Regions from separate parts of the Paeniclostridium hominis genome, predicted to be linked through region 2. Evidence: riboswitches for the same ligand, from Rfam matches in the RefSeq annotation. Region 2 holds a riboswitch; each other region holds the start of a gene.
The links. A riboswitch is a leader RNA that binds a small molecule or an ion and turns the genes downstream of it on or off. The one in region 2 is predicted to bind cyclic di-GMP.
Positions count from the first base shown of each region.

Region 1: another riboswitch for cyclic di-GMP. It lies ahead of H8891_RS01805 (flagellar basal body protein); the one in region 2 lies ahead of H8891_RS12970 (MSCRAMM family protein).
Region 3: another riboswitch for cyclic di-GMP. It lies ahead of H8891_RS14060 (NPCBM/NEW2 domain-containing protein); the one in region 2 lies ahead of H8891_RS12970 (MSCRAMM family protein).

Region 1 covers NZ_JACRWD010000001.1:366,388-374,357, forward strand. Annotated here, with positions in the region: gene H8891_RS01780 (CDP-glycerol glycerophosphotransferase family protein) at 1-793, shown strand, start outside; gene H8891_RS01785 (pyridoxal phosphate-dependent aminotransferase) at 812-1,867, shown strand; gene H8891_RS01790 (phosphocholine cytidylyltransferase family protein) at 1,893-2,618, shown strand; gene H8891_RS01795 (LicD family protein) at 2,641-3,501, shown strand; gene H8891_RS01800 (class I SAM-dependent methyltransferase) at 3,535-4,161, shown strand; cyclic di-GMP riboswitch class I at 4,425-4,511, shown strand; gene H8891_RS01805 (flagellar basal body protein) at 4,883-5,209, shown strand; gene flgC (flagellar basal body rod protein FlgC) at 5,214-5,618, shown strand; gene fliE (flagellar hook-basal body complex protein FliE) at 5,633-5,944, shown strand; gene fliF (flagellar basal-body MS-ring/collar protein FliF) at 5,968-7,542, shown strand; gene fliG (flagellar motor switch protein FliG) at 7,556-7,970, shown strand, end outside.
Region 2 covers NZ_JACRWD010000007.1:70,725-78,694, forward strand. Annotated here, with positions in the region: gene H8891_RS12955 (bifunctional diguanylate cyclase/phosphodiesterase) at 1-2,085, shown strand, start outside; gene H8891_RS12960 (hypothetical protein) at 2,132-2,461, opposite strand; gene H8891_RS12965 (DEAD/DEAH box helicase) at 2,680-4,137, shown strand; cyclic di-GMP riboswitch class II at 4,211-4,293, shown strand; cyclic di-GMP riboswitch class II at 4,327-4,410, shown strand; cyclic di-GMP riboswitch class II at 4,444-4,527, shown strand; cyclic di-GMP riboswitch class II at 4,561-4,644, shown strand; gene H8891_RS12970 (MSCRAMM family protein) at 4,690-7,464, shown strand; gene H8891_RS12975 (class I SAM-dependent methyltransferase) at 7,685-7,970, shown strand, end outside.
Region 3 covers NZ_JACRWD010000010.1:28,183-36,152, forward strand. Annotated here, with positions in the region: gene H8891_RS14045 (TraB/GumN family protein) at 1-468, opposite strand, end outside; gene H8891_RS14050 (Cof-type HAD-IIB family hydrolase) at 650-1,408, opposite strand; gene H8891_RS14055 (glycosyltransferase family 2 protein) at 1,411-2,292, opposite strand; cyclic di-GMP riboswitch class I at 2,647-2,733, shown strand; gene H8891_RS14060 (NPCBM/NEW2 domain-containing protein) at 2,949-7,970, shown strand, end outside.

The DNA of each region.
Region 1 (7,970 bases), on a different contig from region 2:
AATGGATAAGCGCCACTTTAGTGAATTACCTGGAGTTATAAATGCTACAAAGGTTATCGTTCAATCTGATGTTGAAAAGGATTTGTATGTAGCAAGTGGTAATGATTTTAATAAAGTTTTAAATTTGGGGTCTCCTAAATTTGATGCAACTATTTCATCAATGAAAAAATCATTTAAAGATGCAAAAAAATGGCAGGAAATAATAAATAATAAAAAAGTATTTCTGTTAAATACAGGAATAACTAATTTACTAGAAAATGGAAAAAAGTGGATGGAAGATATGAATAAGATCTTGGATACATTTATAATGTATGATTCATGTTGTTTGATTTGGAGACAACATCCACTTACAGTAAGAACTATTAAAACTATGAGACAAGAATTAATGGGATTATTTAACAATTATTTAGAGAAAATTTCAAATGTAGAAAATGTTATTATAGATTTAAATAGTGATGTTTATCCTGCTATGTCTGTATCTGATGCGTTGATTAGTGACTATAGTTCTGTTATGTTTCAGTATATGGCAACTGAAAAACCTGTGTTAGGAATGATCGAAGAAAGTTTAATTGAAGAAAATAGAATATATGCAATAGATTACTTAGGAAATTACTTTGTCAATAAGGATATGAATGTAGAAAAATTTATAAATATGGTAATAAATGGCGAAGATCCTAAAAAAGAAGAACGTATAAAGAGATTAAAAGAAAGTATAACAAATCTTGATGGGGAATGTGGAAAAAGAGTACATGAAACTATAAAAAAGGAAGCTATAGAAAGTATTTTAAGTTAGATAGAAAGGTCAAAAATTATGTATTATATTAATCCCAATATAAAAAATTTATATAGAACTAGTTATAAAGAAAGTCGCGAAAGTTTTTTAAGATTAGATATGAATGAAAATCCAGAAGGATTACCATCAGATTTTTTTAAAAAAGTATTAAATGAAATTACACCTGAATATTTAGCTATGTATCCAGAAACTAATACTTTAGTTGATAGATTGTCAAAAATGTTAAACTTTAATACTGACAATATTTGTTTAACTAATGGATCTGATGATGCTATGCGCCTTTCTTTTGAAGTATTTGGACAATCAGGAAAAAAAGTGGTTTCAGTCAGTCCTAGTTTCGAAATGTATTCAGTATATGCAAATATGTATGGTATGAAACATTGTAAAGTTTTCTACGATGAAAATTTTGAAGTTAAAGTTGAAGATATGTTGGGGTTAATAGATGAGGATACATCAATAGTTGTAATATTAAATCCTAATAGCCCTATTGGAAGGAACTGGACAGAGAATGAAGTGAGAATGATTATAGAAAAAGCAAGAGATAATAAAGCAATTGTAATTATTGATGAAGCATATCACTATTTTTATCCTAAGAGTTTTATAAATATTTGTAAAGAATATGATAATGTAATTATATTTCGTACTTTTTCGAAATTATTCTCCATAGCTGGATGTAGGATAGGGTACATTGTTTCTAATAACAATATAATAAATATGATTAAAAATGCTAGTTCAACCTATTCAGTTAATTGTTTTGCTATTAAAATTGCAGAAAACTTATTAAAATATCCAGAAATAACAAAAGATTTAATAAACGTAGAAAGACAGGGAAGAGAATATTTATTATCTAAGTTAAAAATAAATGGATATGAATTTTATAATAATGGAGCTAATTATATCTTGATAAAAAGTAAAAAGCCTCCAATGGAATTATTTAAAGAGCTAAAGAGAAGAAACATCTTAATTAAGACATATTCTAATCCTATTTTAGAAAAATGGATTAGAATTACTACGGGAAGTATTGATACTATGGAGAAGTTTTGGAATGAATTTAAAAAAGTAGATTTATTATAAAGATATGTAAAGGTGTGAGACAAATATGAAAGCTATTTTATTAGCAGCAGGAAGAGGAACTAGAATTTCTAGAATAATAAAAGAAATACCTAAGTCCACGTTACCGGTTGATGGAACTCCATTAATTAGAAGGAGTGTAACTATGTTGCTGGATAGAAATATTAAACCAATAGTGTGTGTCGGATATTGTAAAGAAAAAATTTATGAAGCATTAGAAGGTTTAGATGTTGAATATTATTATAATCCTTTTTATGATGTAACAAATAGTATAGCTTCTTTATGGTTTGCTAGAAAGGAATTAACAGAAGATACTATTATTTTAAATGCAGATGTGTATTTTACAAATGAAATTTTAGATACCATTATATCGGAAAAAAAAGACGTTTCTCTGATGGTAGATAAAAGTAGAACCAAAATAGGTGATTTCTTTTTAAAAACAGAAAATGGATATATAATTAAGTACGGTAAAGAACTACCTATAGAAGAGAGAAGTTGTGAGTATGTAGGTATAGGGAAAATAAGAAAATCATTTATTAAAGAATTCAAAGATAAGCTAAATTGCCTAGTAAGTAGTCAACAACATCAATTATGGTGGGAGAATATTTTATATTCTTTAATAGAAGATAGAGCAATTGATACTATAGATGTTAATGGAAAATTTTGGTCGGAAATTGATTATTTTGATGACTATGAAAGAATATTAAACTATATTAGTAAAAATGATAAGAAAGAACTATATAATATTAGTTGACATTTAAATTGGGAGAGAAATTATGAGTAAAAAAAATGAATGTTTGAAATTAAATAAAGAAGAATTGGAAAAATTACATAGTAATTTATTGCTATTATTAAAAGAGTTTGACAGGATATGTAGAAAGCATAATATAAAATATTACTTATCTGATGGTACTTTACTTGGTGCAGTTAGACATAAAGGCTTTATACCATGGGATGATGATATAGATGTTCAAATGTCTAGAAGCGAGTATGAAAGGTTTTGTGAAGTTTGTAAAGAAGAATTAGATAAAAGTAAATTTTTCTTTCAAAATCAAGAAACTGATAAGCATTATAACTGGGTTTATGGGAAATTAAGATTAAAAAACACTACTTATATGAGAGTTGGACAAGAACATTTAAAACAAGATTCAGGAATATTTATGGATATTTTCCCATTAGATAATATTTCAGATAACAAATTTACACAGTATTATTTTGAGGTTATATGTAAGATGTGTAGAAAAATATTTTGGGCTCCTGTAGGATGTGTAGTTAAAGAACATTTTTATAGTAGGTTATTTTTTAAATTATTATGCTTTATTCCACGTAAATTAACTATACGTGTATTTGAATTTTTTGCAAAATTCTATCAAAATAAAGAAACTGATCTTTTTGCATATTATAACTTAGATTATTTAAGAAATGAAAGACAAGTACTTAAAAAAGAGTGGTATAAAAAGTCAATTACAATGGAATTTGAAGGATATGAATTTTTTGTACCAGAAGCATATGATGAAATTTTAACTGTAACTTATGGAGACTACATGAAATTGCCTCCTGAAGATAAAAGAGGTAGTACATCACCTGCATCGTATATTAAGTTTTTAGATGGAACAGAAGTGAAATTAGAGAGATAACTTTAAAATATATTGCTGAAAGGAAAAAAGCTAATGGATAATAAATATTGGAATGATTTTTATAATAAAGATATAGCCCCGAAGGAAGCATCTAAATTTGCCAACGATATTATTGAGTTTTTAGAAACGGACAAATCATTAGTTGAATTAGGATGCGGAAATGGTAGGGATGCTAAATTTTTTTCAAGATATAATATAAATATTACTGCAATTGATCAATCTGAAGCAGTAATATTAAAATTAAATGATAGTAACAAACAAGATAATCTTAAATTTATATGTGATGATTTTGTTAATTCAAACTTACTTGATCAAAATAAATTTGATTATGCGTATAGTAGATTTACGATACACTCAATTACAGAAGAAGAAGAAACAATACTTGTTAAACGAGTTTATAATTCTTTAAAAAGTGGGGGAATGTTTTTTATAGAGGTTCGTAGTGTAAAAGATGAATTATATGGATTGGGAAAAAATGTAGGTCGAAATGCATATATTTATAATGAACACTATAGACGATTTATTATTATAGATGAATTAGTCCAGACATTAAAAGAAGAAGGATTTAAAATTATTTCAGCAAAAGAAAGTAGTAACTGGGCTATTTATAAAGATTTAAATCCAGTAGTAATTAGAATAATTGCTAAAAAAGATTGTTAATTTAAATGTAAAATTAAAGGATTAAAAGTACAAATAAATAAAAAAAGTACATAAATTAAATGTAATATATCACTTAAAATATAAAATATAATAAATAATTAAAAAAATGGTAAAAAAAGGTAAAAATATTGTTAAATCAATGGGAATTGGTCTTTTTTTAAAATTATATTTTATATTAGTATTAAATGGAAGACGTAGAAATTAAAGTAAATGCTTGAATAAAGTCGAATAATGGTATAAAATAGATATATAAGTCGAATGATGATATTCAAAGGCAAATCTAGAGAAATCTAGTGACGCAAAACTATAGGGGCTAATGTTTATCTAAACTACGCCAGCCAGCTGCCAAAGGGTTAATAAACTTTTTGTTATCATTGATATAATGAAGATCGTGAATTATGGATAATTATATAATTTACAAATAAAATCAGGAGACATCTGCAAATGTACATAAACATTTATTGAAATTTTTAATATACCTTAAAATGGGTTTACAAGTATACAAAAAACATTTAAATATTAAATATTGAATCGTAATTTATTAGATATATTAAAGCTGAAAAATATTTATTTGATTTTGACTTAGACATTAAGTAGGTATATTTTATTTTCTGATTTTAATTTTAATTTATATAATACGATTAGAAATCATTGATATATTATAAAAGTGATCAAACTACTCTTTAAGAGTAGTTTTTTTTATTTGAAAAAGGAGGTAATAATGGAAACATATAGTTTAATCAAGATGGGGTTAGATGCAACAGAACTTAGAAGTAGAGTTATTGCTAACAATATTGCAAATATTAATACTCCAAATTATAAGAGAAAGTATGTAAACTTTGAAGAAACATTGAAAGACTCTATAAATAAAAAACCTAAAATAGAAGTCAAAACAGATGAAAACTCAAAGATGAGAGTAGATGGTAACAATGTTGATTTAGAAAATGAGAAAGTTAACCAAGCAGCTACAACTCTTGAATACAATGCACTTATAACTTTAACTAATATAAAATTAGGAATGGCTAGAAGTGTTATAACAGGGAGGTAATTAGATGAGTATTTTTGGAGGAATGAGAATTAGCCAAAGTGCTTTATCAGCAGAACGTTTAAGGATGGATATAGTTTCATCAAATATTGCTAATATGAAGACTACGAGAACTAAAGAAGGTGGAGCTTATAGACGTAAGGTTCCTGTATTTGAGGAAAATTATGATAAAAAGTTAGGTATGCTTGGTGTAAAGGCAGTTTCTATAGAAAAAGATAAGGCGCCACTTAGAAAACTATATGAACCAAATCATCCTGACGCAGATAAACAAGGCTATGTAGAATATCCTAATGTAGATATATTAGTAGAAATGGCAGATTTAATGACTGCTTCAAGAGCTTACGAGTCTAATATAGATACATTAAATGCACAAAAAAATATGATATCTAAGGCTTTAGAAATAGGCAGATAAAAAGGAGTGGATTTATGACTGGAATAGGAGCTATAAGCGGAGTAAACAACATCTTAACAAATAATGATTTGTTAAAAACTACAAAAAGTAAAAGTGTAGAAAAAGAAAGTAACTTTTCTAATGTAATAAAAGATGCACTAGATAAAGTTAATGACAAGCAGGTAGATGCAAATAAGAAAGTTGAGAGCCTTTTAAAAGGAGGCGACGTTTCTATGCATGATGTAATGATATCTGCTCAAGAAGCTCAGATGTCAATGCAGTTAATGATTGAAGTTAGAAATAAGGTATATGAAGCTTATCAAGAGCTAAATAGAGTTCAATTATAACTTTATAGCAAGGAGAATTTTAGATGAATATAAAGGAATTGCCACAAAAAATAAAAGATTTTGTGTTGGTTAAAAAAGAACAGTTTGGTACCTTATCTAAAAAGAAAAAAATAGCAATAGTAGTTGCAATTATATCTTTAATTCTAGCAATAGTATTTGGGATAAGTTATTCAAGAGCTAATAAGTATGGAGTTTTATTTTCAGGACTAGAATCTAGTGATGCAGCAGCAGTAACTAAAGAACTTGAATCAAAAAAAGTTGATACCAAGATAGAAGGAAATAGTATATTAGTTCCAAAAAAAGATGTAGATAAATTAAGGATGGAATTATCTTCTAATGTATCAAATGGTTCAAAAGGATTTGAAATAATGGATGAAGGGTCATCATTTGGTATGACAGATGAAGAGTTTGAGATAAAGAAACAACGTATGATTCAAGGTGAAATTGAAAAAACTATAAAAGTTTTTCCACAAGTAGAAAGTGCTAGAGTACATATAACTGAAGGTGAAAAATCAGTTTTTGCAAATGAAACAGTACCAGGAAAAGCTGCAGTTTATTTAAATTTAAATCCAGGTGAAACTCTAAAACCAGCTCAAGTAAGATCTATTATGTGTTTAGTTTCTGCAAGTACAGATAATGTACCTAAACAAAATGTAGAAGTAATAGATCAAAATATGAAACTACTATCAGAAGGATTAATTGATGAAAACGGAAATATAAATACTTCTAACTTAAGTGATGTTGATCAAGCTATGAAGGCTGAAAAAGACTTAAGTAAAGAACTTGAAAGATCGATAACAGGTCTTTTAGAACCAATATTTGGACAAGGTAAAGTAAGAGCAACTGTAAATACGGATCTAAACTTTGATGCAAGTGAAAAAACTGAGATCGTAATAGATCCTAACAAAGTAATTACTAATGAATCAAAATCAAGCAGTAAATCTACTGAAAAACAAAATACAGGTGGAGCAGTAGATAACAATATGAGTGACGTTAACGAAAGTGGAACGGGAAGTATTGAAAATAACGAACAAAATATTCAGTATCAAACAGGAAAAACTGAAACTAAAACAATAAAAGCAAAAGGTGAAATAAACAAAATTACAGCATCAGTAGCTATAAATGGAAATTTAAGTGATGATGTAGTAAGAAATGTTCAAGATATGGTAGCAAATACTATAGGAATGGATCCTAAAAGAGGAGACAATGTAAAAGTAGTTTCTATGGGATTTGAAACGGAAAAACAAGATACTAGTACATTTGGAGTTATCAAAAACGCTATAAGCAAAGATAAGTCATTATCAACAATGTTAATAGTTACAGGAATAATAATCTTAATTATTTTAGGATTACTTATAGGTACGGTAGTTTATATGGTTATAAAAAATAAACGTAAGCCTACAGAGTTAGAAAATGTAGAAGAAGAAGATGAATTAGAACTAATCAACAAAAAACTAGAAGAATTGGAGCAAAATAGATTGAATAGTAACGAAGAAGTAGACGAAGTAAGTATAAGCTTAGAAGATGAGGTTAAACAGTTTGCAGCTGATAACCCAGATCAAGTTACAGATTTAGTTAATAGTTGGTTAAATGAGTAAAGGGTGATTTTATTTGCAAAAAGAAGGCGTTAAAGGTAATGCGTTTGACTTAGGAGACATACCTAAGTTTAGAAGAGTTACGGGTGCAAGAAAAGCAGCTATACTACTTATGACTTTAGGACCAGAAGTAGCTGCAAGTGTAATAAAAAATTTATCTGATAGAAAAATTCAAAAAATAGGTGTTGAAATAGCTAATATAAATACTGTTAAACCAAGAGAGAGAAGAGAAGTTTTACAAGAATTTATAGAGTTAAATAAAGGTAAAGAATTTGTTATAGAAGGTGGTATAGATTGTGCTAAATCATTACTTAATGGTGCATTAGGAAGTCAAAGGGCAACTAAGCTGCTAGAAGGTATAAAGTATGATGCATACACAAAACTTTTTGTTTCGGCTAGAAAAGCTGAACCAGAACAAATACTTGCATGTA
Region 2 (7,970 bases):
AATATATCAGAGGTAAATATACAAGTAGAAGCTAGAATTGCTACCTATATAAACAATAATATGTCTAAGTTAGAGAGTTTTAATTCTTATATAAACTATGATATAGATAAATATGGTATCGAAAATGCAAAACAAATATTTGTAGATACATTTAACAAATCAAATGTTTCGAATTCATTTAAGGGTATTGGGATTATTAACAAAGCTGGTTATCTAACCTATGGAAATGGAAAAATATATGTAGGTAATAGTAATTATTTTAAAGAAAGCATTAAGGGAAAGAAGTATGTAAGCAAGCCAACAAAAAGCATAATTGATGGGAAAGATAGTATAATATATTCTATTCCTTTTGTAATTAACGATAAAATAGAGGGAGTGTTAGTTGGTTTTTCACATTATGAAGGTATAGCTTTAAGCTTAAAACAAAGTATATATTCTTATAAAGGAAGTCTATATATAGTAGATAAATATGGTAATGTTATTATTGGTAATGAAAAAAATAAAGAAGGTATAAAAACACTATATAATAAAAGTAAATATCTAGATAAAGGAAAAGAAAAAACAAATATTTCAAATTGTAAGAATCCCAAACTAGGGGTTTTTAATAATGAACGAATATATTTGTATTATAATTATATAGAAAATACTGATGGTTGGTATTTAGTTTCAATAACACCTATAAATAAAGTTTTTTCAAGTTTGACTAATATAATAAATATATCATTATTGACTATATTTATAGCTACCTTACTTTATGTGATTAATAACTATAAAAAATATGTTGAAAATAAGAAAGCTTTAAGAAAAGCCACCTATATAGATAGTTTAACTAATATAAATAATCAAATAAAGTTTAAGATAGATTGTAAAAAAAAGTTAAAAAATGCTCAAGATGATGATAAATATGTTTTAGTTTCTATTGATATAAATAGGTTAAAATTTATAAATGATGTTTTTGGGTATGAAGAGGGTGATAATCTTATCAAAAGTATAGGTGAAAAGTTATCTATTTTAAAATTTGAAAATATACATGGAAGAATTTCTAATGATATATTTGCTTTGATGTTTAAATTGGATAAAAAATTAGATTTGAAAACAACTTTAGTAAAACTTCATGATTATATAAATATTGTTTGTTCTAATAATAGTGATTTAAATTTAAAATTAAACATGGGGGCGTATATAATAGAAAATACTACTGAAGAAATTGATAAAATTATAGATAATGCAAATATAGCTAGATTAGAATCTAAAAAAGTTAAGGACAAGCCATACTATATATATGATGAAGCTTTAAAAAATAGAATCAGTCAAGAAATTATAATTGAAAGTGAACTAAAAAAAGGATTAGAATCAGGAGAATTTAAAGTCGTATATCAACCTAAAGTAGATATAAATAATGAAAAGATAGTTGGTGCAGAAGCATTAATAAGATGGGATCATAATAAAAAAGGATTTATAAGCCCAAATATATTTATACCGATAGCAGAGAAAAATGGAAATATAAACTTAATAGGAAAATGGGTACTTGAGGAAGTTTGCAAGGATATAAAAAAATGCAAATTAAAAGGTGAAAAAATAGTTCCAATTTCTATAAATTTATCAAGAGTAGAACTTTACAGAGCTGATTTAATTCAATCTATTAAACAAACTATTGAAAAATATGATGTAGAACCTAAATTGATAGAAATTGAAATTACAGAAACAGCAGCACTAAATGATATAGAATATATAAATAACAAAATATATCAAATTAAAAAATTAGGAATAAAAGTTTCTATGGACGACTTTGGAACAGGTACTTCTACATTATCAAATTTAAAATTAATAGATATAGATATATTAAAATTGGATAGAACTATGATAATAGATTTAGAGGAAGATAAAAAAACTTTTTTATTTGTAAAAACTATAATTAAATTAGCTAAAAAGTTTAACTTTAAAGTAGTTTGTGAAGGTGTGGAAAATAATAAACAGGTAGATATATTAAGACAATTTAATTGTGATATGATACAAGGGTATGTATATTTTAAACCACTTGAATTTTTAGAATTTAAAAATATATTAAAAGAACAATATCAATAAATTTAATAATAAAAAAGATGACTAGTTTGTATTAGTCATCTTTTTATTATCTATTTTCATGTATTAACAATAAATATGAAGCTCCAGCTAAGTATGGAGATGAGGATTTAGTACATTTAATTTTTCCAACTAAATTGTTGTTTTTATATACAAATCCATTATCTAGAACTTTTCCTATAGGATTTGAATCTAGATTAGAATATATAAGTCCATTTTCATCAACTTTTCCAACTACATTATTATAGTTATCATAAACAAGATTTGCAGATACTTTTCCAATCGGACAATTGTGATATAAGTGATTGTGGACAATATTATTTAAGTCCAATCTAGCTATAGATTTGTTGTTATAAGGATGTTTTATCATTTCAAACATAATTTTAATTCTCCTTTAAATAATAAAATTTAAAATATAAAATAATAGCTTATATTAAATTTTATTAAGCTAAGGTATTTTTTATGAATATATAATATTATGAAATTAAATATTTAAGAGACAATAAGATTAATATATTAAAAAAGATGTATTACTTTAAAGATATGATATAATAAATAGCTATAAAAATTTTAATTTAGATAAGTAAGGTGGTAGTAATGATTAATAATTTTAAAAATTTTGATTTAGATAAAGATATAATAAAAGCCCTTTATAATCTTGAGTATAATACTCCATCTAAAGTTCAATGTGAATCAATTCCAAGACTTTTAAATAAAGAAAATATAGTTGTTAAATCAAAAACTGGTAGTGGGAAAACTGCAAGTTTTGGAATACCGATATGTGAAAAAATAGATGTTAACAACAGTAATCTACAAGCATTAATAGTTGTACCAACAAGAGAATTAGCTATACAAGTAAAAGAAGAAATATCTAATATAGGAAGATTAAAAAAAATTAGGTGTAGTGCAATATTTGGAAAACAACCTATAAAAGATCAAATAAATGAATTAAAACAAAGAGTTCATGTAGTAGTTGCTACACCTGGAAGAGTAATAGATCATATAAATAGAGGTAGTATAAACTTAGACAATATAAATTATTTTATAATAGATGAAGCTGATAAAATGCTTAACAAAGGATTTATAGAAGATATGGAGTTTATATTTAATAATATACCTAAAGAGACTGTTATAGGCTTATTTTCAGCAACTATAGATAAAGATATATCTTATATATATAATAAATATATGATAAATCCTAGTATGATAGAAATTGAAAATGATGAAAATCTAGACAAAAGACAAATAGAAGAAAATTTAGTTTCTTTAAAAGAAGATGAAAAATATAATACCTTAAAAGATCTAATATATTATTATAATCCAAAAACTACCATAGTGTTTTTAAATACTAAAGATAGAGTAACTAAATTATACAACAAGATGAAAAAAGATAAGTTTTTAGTTGAACAACTCCATGGAGATATGTCTCAAGAAAAGCGTATATTTGTAATCAAGGACTTTAAAGAAGGTAAATATAATATTTTAATTAGTACAGATGTAGCAAGTAGAGGAATACATATAGATGATGTATCTTTAGTTATAAATTATGATGTTCCTATGGATAAAGAAAATTATATACATAGAATAGGAAGAACAGGAAGAACAGATAAATATGGAAAAGCTATAACCATGGCTAATGAAAAAGACGAAAAATATATAGCTGAGATAATAAAATATATTGGCCATGAAATAAATACTATTAATGAATTAAGTAGTGAAGATATAAAAAAAGGAAAAATTAAGTTCGAGAAAGCTTCAAGTATATTATTAAATAATAAAAGGATAAAAAAGAAAGATAAAAAAGTTCATAGTGAGGTAACTAGAATATATTTAAATGCAGGAAAAAAGAAGAAAATTAGAGTTTTAGATATTGTTGGGACTTTTAGTAATATTGAAGGTATAAATAATGAAGATATAGGTGTTATAGAAGTTTGTGACTTATGCTCTTATGTTGACTTATTAAATCATAAAGGTGAAATGTTTTTAAAAAAATATAAGGAAATAAGTATAAAGAAAAAATTAGTTAAAGTAAGAAGAGATAATTCTAATTGTTAGATTTATAATTATATTCTTAAAAAGAATATTGAAAATGGTGTCGAAATTTGATAAACTAATTTGGTAAAAACTTAATAAATAAGAAACGAAGAAGTATATTCTGTATGTGGGCATCTGGGATATATGGAGTTAGTGATGCAACCGGCTATATTTACAAACTGTAGGTATAGCCTTTTTTGTTCTAAAATTTAATAAACAAGAAACGAAGAAGTATATTCTGTATGTGGGCATCTGGGATATATGGAGTTAGTGATGCAACCGGCTATATTTACAAACTGTAGGTATAGCCTTTTTTGTTCTAAAATTTAATAAACAAGAAACGAAGAAGTATATTCTGTATGTGGGCATCTGGGATATATGGAGTTAGTGATGCAACCGGCTATATTTACAAACTGTAGGTATAGCCTTTTTTGTTCTAAAATTTAATAAACAAGAAACGAAGAAGTATATTCTGTATATGGGCATCTGGGATATATGGAGTTAGTGATGCAACCGGCTATATTTACAAACATGTAAGTATAGCTTTTTTTATTGAAAAAAAGAGGTGATCATTTGAGACAGGGAAAGAATAAGGTAATATTAAGTTTAGTATTTGTGTTTAGTATGATTTTAAATCTTATTTCATCAGGGATAATGGTATATGCTGAAGATGTATCTAATAGTCCTTCAGTTGAAATAACAAGTGCAACATTTGATGATTATACTGTAAGAGAAGGTATGATTAAAACTTTCAGAATTGATTATAAAATTAAAGATCCAAGCAAAATTACGCCAGGAGATAGCATTACTATAACACTGCCTAAGATCTTTAGAGATGTTAACCCAGTATGTTCAGACAAGCATTTTTCAGGGCAAGAATATAACCCTAATACTGGAGTATTAAAGTTGATATTTAATGATAATATAAAAAATGCATTAGAGGGATATTTAAGTGTAACAATGGTTGGTGATAAAAATATTAAAGATGGAGAATACCCTATTGTTATAAACACTAATGGAGATACAGAAACTGTTACATTAACAGGTGAAGGTAGAGAAGAATCAACAGGTGGAGGATCAAATCCACTTATGTATAAAGGTTCATATTTACCACTAGATTCTAAGGGAGAAGGGCTTATAACAGATATAAATAAACCAGTTAGATACTATGTAGAAATAAATAGAGATCAAAATGGACAAATGGGGGATGCTTACTTTGAGGACCAAATTCCAGAGGGAATGGTTTTAGATAAAAATAGTATAAGTATAATTCAGCATGACTATGAAAGTGGAGTGGATAGGGATGTAACTAATGAGCTTTTAAAGTCTGGAAAACTTACAGCTGAAAAAGATTCTCTAAAAATAGATCTTGGTGATATATATAATGATAGCTATTCAGTTAATTACAATACTTTGATATTACCAAATCCTCCAAAAGACATTAGATATGTAAATAAAGCAAAATTAACATATAATGGGAAAAATAATGATTCTAGTGCTACAGTTAAGTTAGCAGCAGGAGCAGGGGCTATAAATGTCTATAAAACTGTAAATAAAACTAATATAACTAATGATGAAAAGGATCAAAACATAGAATATAAAATAGCATTTGATTCAGCAGGACACTTTTTAAAGAATACAATGCATGTAAAAGATAAATTAGATTCGAGGCTGACTGATATTAAAATAGATCAAACAGGTCAGTTTACGGTTACGTATAATGATCAAACAAAAGAATTAAATGCAGTTAATGATAAGTCGGATATAAATCCAGGAGACGATGCATATATTACTATTCAAGCTAATATGAAAGAAGTTGGAACAGGAGAAGCAGTTTCAAATACTGCTTATGTAAATGGAAATCCAACTGATGAAGTTGTAACTATAAAGAGTCCAAAAGTTGAAATAATAAAAATTGAAAAAGGTGACAAGACTCAAAAAATGTTATCAGGTGCAGTTTACTCACTTACTGATTCAAATGGTAATCTAGTAAAGGATATTTATGGACAAACTGTTAAAGATATAACTACTTCATCAAATAGTCCTGTAGAGTTAGAGCTACCTTATGGCAATTATAAATTAGTTGAAAAGGTAGCACCTAAAGGTTATAAACTTGATAGTACAACTATAGCATTTAAGGTTACAGAAAATAGTAAAATAGTTAAAGTTGTTGCAGAGGATGAACTTATGGCAATGCCAGGAAAAGTTGTAATAAACAAAACTAATGAAGATGGAAAAGTTTTAGAAGGTGCAACATTTAACTTAGTGCAAAATGGAAAAGTAGTAGATACAAAAACTACAAATTCTCAAGGGATAGTAATATTTGATAATGTTAAGCAAGGTGATTATCAAGTAGTTGAAGTTAAAGCTCCAGAAGGATACAATTTAGCTAAAAATCAGAATATAGTAGTTGAAGCAGAAAAAACTAATACAGTAAAAGTAGTAGATACAAAGATAAAAGGAAGTATAGAAATAACGAAAGTAGATTCAAAGGATGCTAAGAAAGTATTAGCAGGAACAGAATTTACAATATTTGATTCAAATAAAAAAGAAGTAGCAAAGGCAGTAACAGGTAAAGATGGTAAAGTAGTATTCAAAAATTTAGCATATGGAAATTACTATTACCAAGAAACAAAAGCACCAGAAGGATACACAATAGATAACAAGATGTATCCATTTGAAATAGTTAAAAATAATCAAGTGATAGAAAAAAGCTCAGCTAATGATAAGATAGTTGGAAGTATAGAAATAACGAAGGTAGATTCAAAGGATGCTAAGAAAGTATTAGAAGGAACAGAATTTACAATATTTGATTCAACTAAAAAAGAAGTAACAAAGGCAGTAACAGGTAAAGATGGTAAAGTAGTATTTAATAATTTAGCATATGGAAATTACTATTACCAAGAAACAAAAGCACCAGAAGGATATGCAATAGATAACAAGATGTATCCATTTGAAATAGCTAAAAATAATCAAGTAATAGAAAAAACTGCAGCTAATGAAGAAATCTATAAATCAACTGATGAAAATGAAAAACCAAAACTAGATAAACTTACTTATCCAAGTGAACCAGATAAGGTTGAAAAACCTAGTCAAGATGACCCGAAAGATCCAGGTGAATTAGATAATACAGAAAAGCCTGACAAAGATGATTCAAAGGTGTTAAGTAAACCAGAGAAGATTGAAAACACTAATCAAAATGCATCAAGTGATAAAATTAATTCAGATGAAACAAATAATTCTAAAAATCCTAAAACATCAGACAGTAGTATGCTACCATACATAGGATTATTTGCAGCTTCATCAATAGGATTAGCAGTAAATACTATTAGAAGAAAAAGAAAGTAAATAATATTAAATTAACACTTATTAATAGTAAGAAAATAGAGTATCAAGCTAGTTTTGATACTCTATTTATTTATAAAAATAATACACAAAGCAAGCTAATACCACTTAATATATTTGGCAATATTAAATATATATAAAATTGTTTAACTTATAAGAATAGTAATATATAATAGTAATAGCTATATATAAACTTAAAAAAGAAATGATAAGGTGTGACAATATGGAAGAACTAAAGAAAAGTATTAATGAAATAACTAATGATAATATTGTTAAAGTAGTTATAAGTAATAAACTAAATAAAGATGTTGAATATAATAAAATCAATATTCAATTAAAAGAAAAAAATAATAAAGAATATTATCAAATAGAAAAATATACAGATAAACAAGTTTTTCATGAAAACATAGAAAAAAATATGTTAAATGAAAAGATGTTAGAATTTATAAATGGAAAGTATAAACAAGTAGGTGCTTGGTCTGAAACTAATACTTATGATTTAAAAATAT
Region 3 (7,970 bases), on a different contig from region 2:
CTTCTTTGATTTTCTATACAAATTTTCTAAATATGCATCAAGACCTTCATCTTCAAATCCATCAATTGAATCTATATAATTTTGAATTAATGCATTTAACCCAACTTTTGATAAATTAGATACATCATCGTATTTCAAATCTAAATATTTTAATATATCTTTTAATTGATTTTGTTCTTCTTTATTTAAAAAGTCTTTTAACTCACCACTAGTTAAATAAATTTTATCCTGTAATTTTTTTATATACTCTGGATCTATATCTTTACTGTTTGTTTCAGTTGCAAGTGCTTGAGTATTATTTAGAATATAGTTTAAATTATTGTTTAAGTAATTTAATCTTTTTTCTCCTAGATGAACCGTTCCAATTAAATATATACTCTTATTATCTTTTTTTGCTTCCCAATAAAAACCGTTTACATTATTCTTAGAACTACCCTTAGTAATAAAGATAAATATTGAAATTACCAATATAATTAGTATTAAAATTTTAAATATATTTTTCAGTATATCTCAATCCCCCTTAACATTAATTTATATCATTTTAAACCAAGTATTTTAATTAATTTCATAATATTTTTGATATAAATTAATGTAAAACTTAATGAAAAACACTATAAAAATTAATTCTTTAACTGACATTAAATACTCTCTAATCTAAAATAATATTTATACATTCAGAAATAGAATTGACTAGATATTTTGCATTATCTTTTACAATTGTTGGAGAGTTAAAAAAAGTATAACTATTAGTGGTGCTTTGGAACATAGAGATATCGTTGTAAGAATCTCCAATAACATGTATGTCATTTTCATCAACATTGAAAAACTCTCTTAATTCAGCTATTGCAACTCCCTTACTGCACTCTTTTCTAGAAATATCTAGGCTATTTTTATTTCGATGAGTAGAAATGTAATCTCCGAAATTATCATTTAGTAAATTTTTTACATTTTCTAGTTCTTTACAATCATTAAAACCAAGTGCGAATGTAGTAAATTCTTCTTCAGGAATTTCATAAAAATCATTAAATCTAACAGCATTACTAGATGTATATTCTGTTGGACCTTTAAAATAAAAGTATTTATCAGTTGTAAATTGAATTTCACAATTATTAGATGATATACAATTATATATTTGTTCAACAATATTTCTTTCCATAGTTAGCTTTTTAACTATATTTTCTTCATTATTTAGTATAATAGCCCCACTAGCAAGAATCATAAAGTCTAGATTTATATCAAAATTCTCAATAGCAAGTTTTACCCCAGAATATGATCTTCCTGTGCAAACTCCAAAAAGATGTCCATTACTCTGAAGTTTTTTAATACTTTCTAAATCACTAGGCATTATCTTATCCTTTTTATCTTCAAAATACAATGTTCCATCAATATCACTAATTAATATTTTCATGCTTATACCTCTTTTTCTACTTCAGTTATCATATTTTGTAACTCTTGCATCCACTTTTTGTAAAATGGCAATGTTGCATTTTTATCTTGGAGAAACAAAGATACTAAATGTGAATTATTCAATAACAGATATTGATAAAAATCACTTTTTACTTGATTATATTCATTGTGTTGTATTAGAAGATTTTTCACTTTTTCTATTGCAAATATATAATCTGTAACTTGTTTACTGTCTACTGATGTGAATGAAGAATTATCTCTTCTCATATAATTATAAATTGGTTTATTAATGAAGCAAATTAAATCTGAATATAGTGCAGTTTCAAAAGCGTACACCATATCTTCATATTGATAACAAGCAATAAATTCAATCTTATTATTTATCAATAATTCTCTTTTGAATAGTTTATTAACAATAATATGAGCTCCATCTTTTAAAGTTAATATTTTACCTATATATTCATTTCTATTACAAGTATAATTAGTCTTAGATATTAAAGTATTTTGGTAAATATTATTATAAAATATTGACATTCCACCAACTACAATATCTGCATTAGTAGTTTTCATTGATGTAACTAACAATTTGCAATAATCTTTAGTTACATAGTCATCACTATCAACAAAACATACATATTCTCCATTGGCAATCTTAACTCCATAATTTCTAGCTACACTTTGACCAGCATGATTAATACTAACAAGACGTATAAAATCAAATTTTTTTTGATAGTTTTTTATAATTTCTATTGATTTATCTGTAGATTCATCATCAACAAAAATTAATTCTATATTTTTATACGTTTGTGTTACTAAACTTTCAATACATCTGTCTAGCCATTTTTCAGAATTATAAACTGGAATAATTATGCTTACTAAACTCATTGTCTCTATCCCCCTAATAGTGCGTGCATTCTTACACTTTATATATTATTAAAGTTTTGTTTTTACAATTATATCACCCATATATTAACAAAAATATATTTTTTATTCTAAAAATTACGACAATTTCTGATATCTCTTAAATTAATAACAAGTCTTAAAACTTAGATTTGGTAAATCATTTAGATAAAAAACTGTAATAACGAAACTGGTTGTATTGATTTTTCTAAAAATGATTTACCTAATTTATATAATTTAAAATCAATTTTTAAAAATTTTTCAGAAATTAATCAAAATTTTCAAAAAACTATTTTATATTGTAAAAAATTATGTATAATTAATTATAGATGACTAAAAATTACATATTAGCAAATCTAGGGAAATCTAGAGACGCAAAGCTAAAGGGGCTAAGGTCAAATTAGACTATGCCAGCCAGTTGCCGAAGAATTAATATTCTTTGTTTTTATAGAGTTATTTTATGATGTAATCGTAAGATTATTTTATAATGTTTACTTTAGATAGCAACTACCCTTTAGACACAGGGTAGTTTTTTTATTTCATATAAAATAACCATAACTCTATAACAAGACTATATTTTAAAATTTGGGGTAAAATGTTTAGTTATTGTAAATTCATATGCATATCAGAGGGAGGATATTATGAGGAAAAAAATATCAGCAGTATTGGCCATGTCTATAATAGCTACAAACGTTTCACCGGCAATAAATGTATACGCTAATGAAGTAGTAAAAAAGAAAGCAGTAGCAATAGAGAAACAAGTATCTAAAAACATGACTGTTACTGATTTCAAAATTAAGAACAATCCTAATTTTGCTAAGTACAATGAATTGTATAGAGTTGGGGTACAATCTATATCAAACAATGGAAGGAGTTATCCAGGAACTAAAATAGAAAATGCTATAGATGGGAAACTTGAAACACATTGGGAGACATTCACTAAAAATGATGAAACATTTAAAAATGAAGTGACTGTGGAATTTAAAGACATAGCCGAGATAAACAGATTAGCTTACGCTACAAGACAAGATGGGGCTAAAGGTAAGGGATACCCTACTAGTGCAGAGATATACGTTTCAGAAAGTGAGACAGGGGAAGACTTTAAACTAGCAGGAAAAGTAGAAGGAAGTAAAGCAACAGGTGGAATGGTAGAATTTAAATTTGACACTGTACGTGCAAAGAGAGTTAAATTCAAATTCGTAGAAGCGCATAACGAGTGGGCAAGTGCCGCAGAGTTTTGGTTCTACAAAGAAGATAAAACTCTAGACAAGATGGAAAGATTATTTACTAATGCAAATATGAATGAGGTAAGTAAAGAGTTTGCAACTACTGAAGCATTAAACGCTTTAGAGAAAGAAACTGAAAGTCATCCATTCCGCGAAAGCTTTAAAGAGTATATAGATAATGCAAGACTTGTTTTAGAAAATAAAGAAGTAAACTTTAGTGAAACTAAAGTATCTAAATTGTTAGGGTATGGAACCCCTAACCAACAAGCTTATGATGAAAAGTTTAAATTAGGTAATGAGCATATAGCAAATACAGAAGTTAACGGTGGAATGTACCCTTCAACTAAAATAGAATATATGTATGATAATAATCCTAATACACATTGGGAAACAAACAGAAGTAATGGAAATGACTTCACTAACGAAGTAACATTTACTTTTGATGAAGTGCAAGAGTTAGATAGAATAGCATTATTGCCTAGAAGTGGAAACCAAAAGGGATTCCCAACTAAGTACGAAATATATGCTTCTGATACTACTAAGGGAGATACATTTAAATTAGTATCTAGCGGTACTGCAAAGGTTACCACTGACTTTATGCAATTTAAATTTAACCCTACAAGTTTTAAGAGATTGAAGTTTGTATTTAAAGAGTGTCATATGGGTAGACCATTTATATCTGAAGCTAGATTTTATAAGCAAGATGCTTTATCCGAAAAGATGGAAACATTATTTACTGATAGCAATAAGAACAAAGTAAATCCTGACTTCGGAACTTTAGATAAACTTACTGTTTTAGAGAACGAAGCAAAGGTACATCCTTTATATAGTCAATTCAAAGAGGATTTAGATGACGCTAGACAAGTATTAGAAGGTAACGAAGTAACTTATACAGAAGCAAAAGTTTCTAAGTTCAAGGCTTTTGGAACTGAAGAGTTAGCTAAATATGATAAGTTATATAAGATAGATAATAGTCATATAAAGAAGATAACTACTAATGGTAGTCATTGGGCAGACAGTACTATAGGTAAAGCTATAGACGGTAACCCAAATACTAACTGGCATTCTAATGCTAGAAACAATGAGAACCATACAAACGAAGTTATAATGACTTTAGACCAAATAAGAACGTTAGATAGAATAGTTTATTATTCTCCTAGAGATAGAGGTTTCGCAGAGAAATTTGACATATATACTTCTAAGACTACTGCAGGTGATACATTCACTAAAGTAACTAGTGGTAGTGCTACAAGAACTAGAGACTCTATATCTATAAAGTTTAACCCAACTCAAGCTAAGAGAATTAAGTTTGTTTATAAGCAAGGATACGAAGGTTGGGCTTTAGCGTCAGAGTTTGGACTTTATAAACAAGATGAAACTATGGATAAGATAGATAGATTATTTACTGATGCTAGTATGAGCGAGTTAAGTGAGGAATTTAGAAGCACTGAAGCACTTAACACTTTAGAAGAAGCCTGTAAGAAACATCCATTCTATAATGACTTTAAAGAGGATTTAGAGAATGCTAGAAATATTTTAGAGCAAGAAGAGATAATAAGTGGAGGTGCGACTACTAAGTCATTTAAGCATTTAGATAATAAAAAGTATATAGAAAAATTTAGAATTCCTTATAGTAACATAAAGAGGATAACTAATAATACTGGTCAATATGCAAATCAGACTATAGATAAAGCGGCAGACAATGACATAAGTACTTATTGGGAAACTAATAAGCATAACGATGAAAATTGGAGCAATGAGGTAACAGTTGAGTTTGTTAACCCAATAACTATAGATAGATTGGTTTATGGTGCTAGACAAAGTGATGCTAAAGGTTTCGCACAAGAGTTTGAGATTTACGGTTCTACAACTAGCAAAGGTGAAACATTTAAGTTAGTTGCTACAGGTAAAGCCGACAAAACTAAGGACTTAATAGAAGCGAAATTCCAACCTACTAAGTTTAAGAGAATAAAACTAAAGTGGACTAAGGGTGACCAAAACTGGGCTACTTTAAATGAAATAATGTTCTTTAGAAAAGATACAGTTTCAGATAAGGTTAACAGTATATTCACAAATGAATTAAAGAATGAGTTAACTCCAGAATATAATAACTTACCAGCTATTGAGGAATTAGAAAAAGAAGTTAACACACATCCATTAAAAGCAGAACTTATGGAAAGTATAAACATGGCTAAAGAGTTAATCAAGAATCCTGAGAGTAATAAAGGTCATGTTTATGAATTAGAAAGCAGAGGAGACGCTATAAAGGAAAGTCAAAAGAGAAAAGTATGGAACTTTAGAGATTGGCAACCTACAGGCTTAGCAGTTAAGTCAGGAGAGAAAATAACTGTTTATGTTGACACAGAGCCAGGTGAACCTGTACCTAATTTAGTTTATAAGCAAATGGATAGTAGACATAATGGTTTAAGAGATATCAGATTAAACAGAGGTAAAAACGAAATAGTGATACCTGAAGTCGAAGCAGGGGACTTAAGACCTGGAACACCATTAGCAGGAGTTCTATACGCTTACAACCCTTATACTCCAGACCAACAATCTAGAAAACCTAAGATAAGAATAGTAGGTGGTGTAAGTTATCCTCAATTCATAAAAGGTGTAACTACTGATGAACAAGTAATGAAAGATTTACGTGAATACAATAAGAAGTTAGAGAAAGACCCTAAGTTACCTGATGTATTTGAAGTGGTTAGTGATAAAGCTTTTGTAAACGTTAAAGCGACATACGCTTTAAACTGGTATACTGAGCATAATAAATTACCTAGCTATACTGCAGATAAATCTGATGAAGTAATAAAGGAAGCAATGAAATTCTGGGGATTTGATGGTTCTAAAGACATACACTCAGACTTTAACTTTAGATATGTAACTATGCTTAAGAACTTAGATGGTGGAGCATTCATGAATGCAGGAAACGGTATAACTGGATATAACTTTAACGAACAGAATGGAGCTTTAAATGTAAATACTGGTTGGGGATTCATGCATGAATTAGGACACAACCTTGATACAAATAATAGATCAATGCCTGAGATAACTAATAATATTTTACCTCTTCATTTCCAAATGATTAAAGGTGAAGCTAGTAAGATATCTCAACAAAATTTATGGGAGAGTAAAATATTCCCTAAAGTAAGTAAAGAAGATTATTCTAACAATGAGTGGTACCCTGCAAGTGACACTAGTTCATTAACTCATATGGCACCATTATGGCAATTACAACTATATGATAATACATTCTGGCCTCGTTTCGAGCAACAATTTAGAGAAAGAAACATAGGTGGCGGTGACTGGAATAACAAGCATGAAGCTTGGGCAGTTGTTGCATCAGATGTTCTTCAATTAGACTTAAAAGAACATTTTGCTAGACACGGTTTCTACGTTAATGAAGAAACTGCTAAGCATATGGCTCAGTACAAAAAGCCAGATAAGAAGTTATGGTATATAAATGACAATAAGTATCTGAACAAAGGTGAAGGTTTCAATAATGAGCTAGATTGCAAAGTTAAAGTTAAGACACAAGAGAATTCTGTTAAATTAGATATATCAATAGATAAAACTAATGCTAATAGTCTTCTTGGATATGAGATACTTAGAGATGGTAAAGTGATAGGATTTACTACTAAAGATACTTTCACTGACACTAACATAAATTCAGGTACTAATCACGAGTATAAAGTAGTTGCTTACGATACTCAATTAAATCCTTCTGAAGGTGTAGGCGTTAAGGCACATCAACCTGTATTAGAAACAGTGGGAGGGCTTACATTAGCTTTAGGAGAAAATTTCAATGCTTTAGATTATGTTAAGGCAACTGATTACAATGGTAATAAGTTAAAAGACATTAAGGTAACAAGTGATGTTAATACTACTAAAAAGGGTAACTACACAGTAACTTATGAGGTAACTGACAATGATGCAACTTCTAAAGAAACAATGAACGTTAATGTTGTTAGTAAATATGATTACTTATCAGATAGTGAGTGGAAGAGTGAACATGCCGATTGGGGTAAACCTTCACGTAATAACTCTATAAAAGGAAGAACTTTAGGAGAGATTAAAAACTACGATAAGGGTATAAGATTACATGCTAACGGAAATGTTGTTTATGATTTAGGTGAGCATAACTATGATAACTTTGAAGTTAAAGTTGGAGTAGACATGAATATTGAGGCTCAAAATAATTCAAGTATAACTTTCAAGATTGTAGGCGATGGAAAGACTTTAGCAACAACTAAAGTATTAAAGCATGCGGATAATATGCAGTATATAAATGTTCCTGTAAAAGGAGTTAAAGAACTTAGATTAGAAGTTAATAATGGTGGAAACGGAAATACTTCAGACCACGGTATATTTGTAGAACCTAAATTAACAACTAATAATGCTAAACCTGAATTAACTATACCTAAATCTCAAACT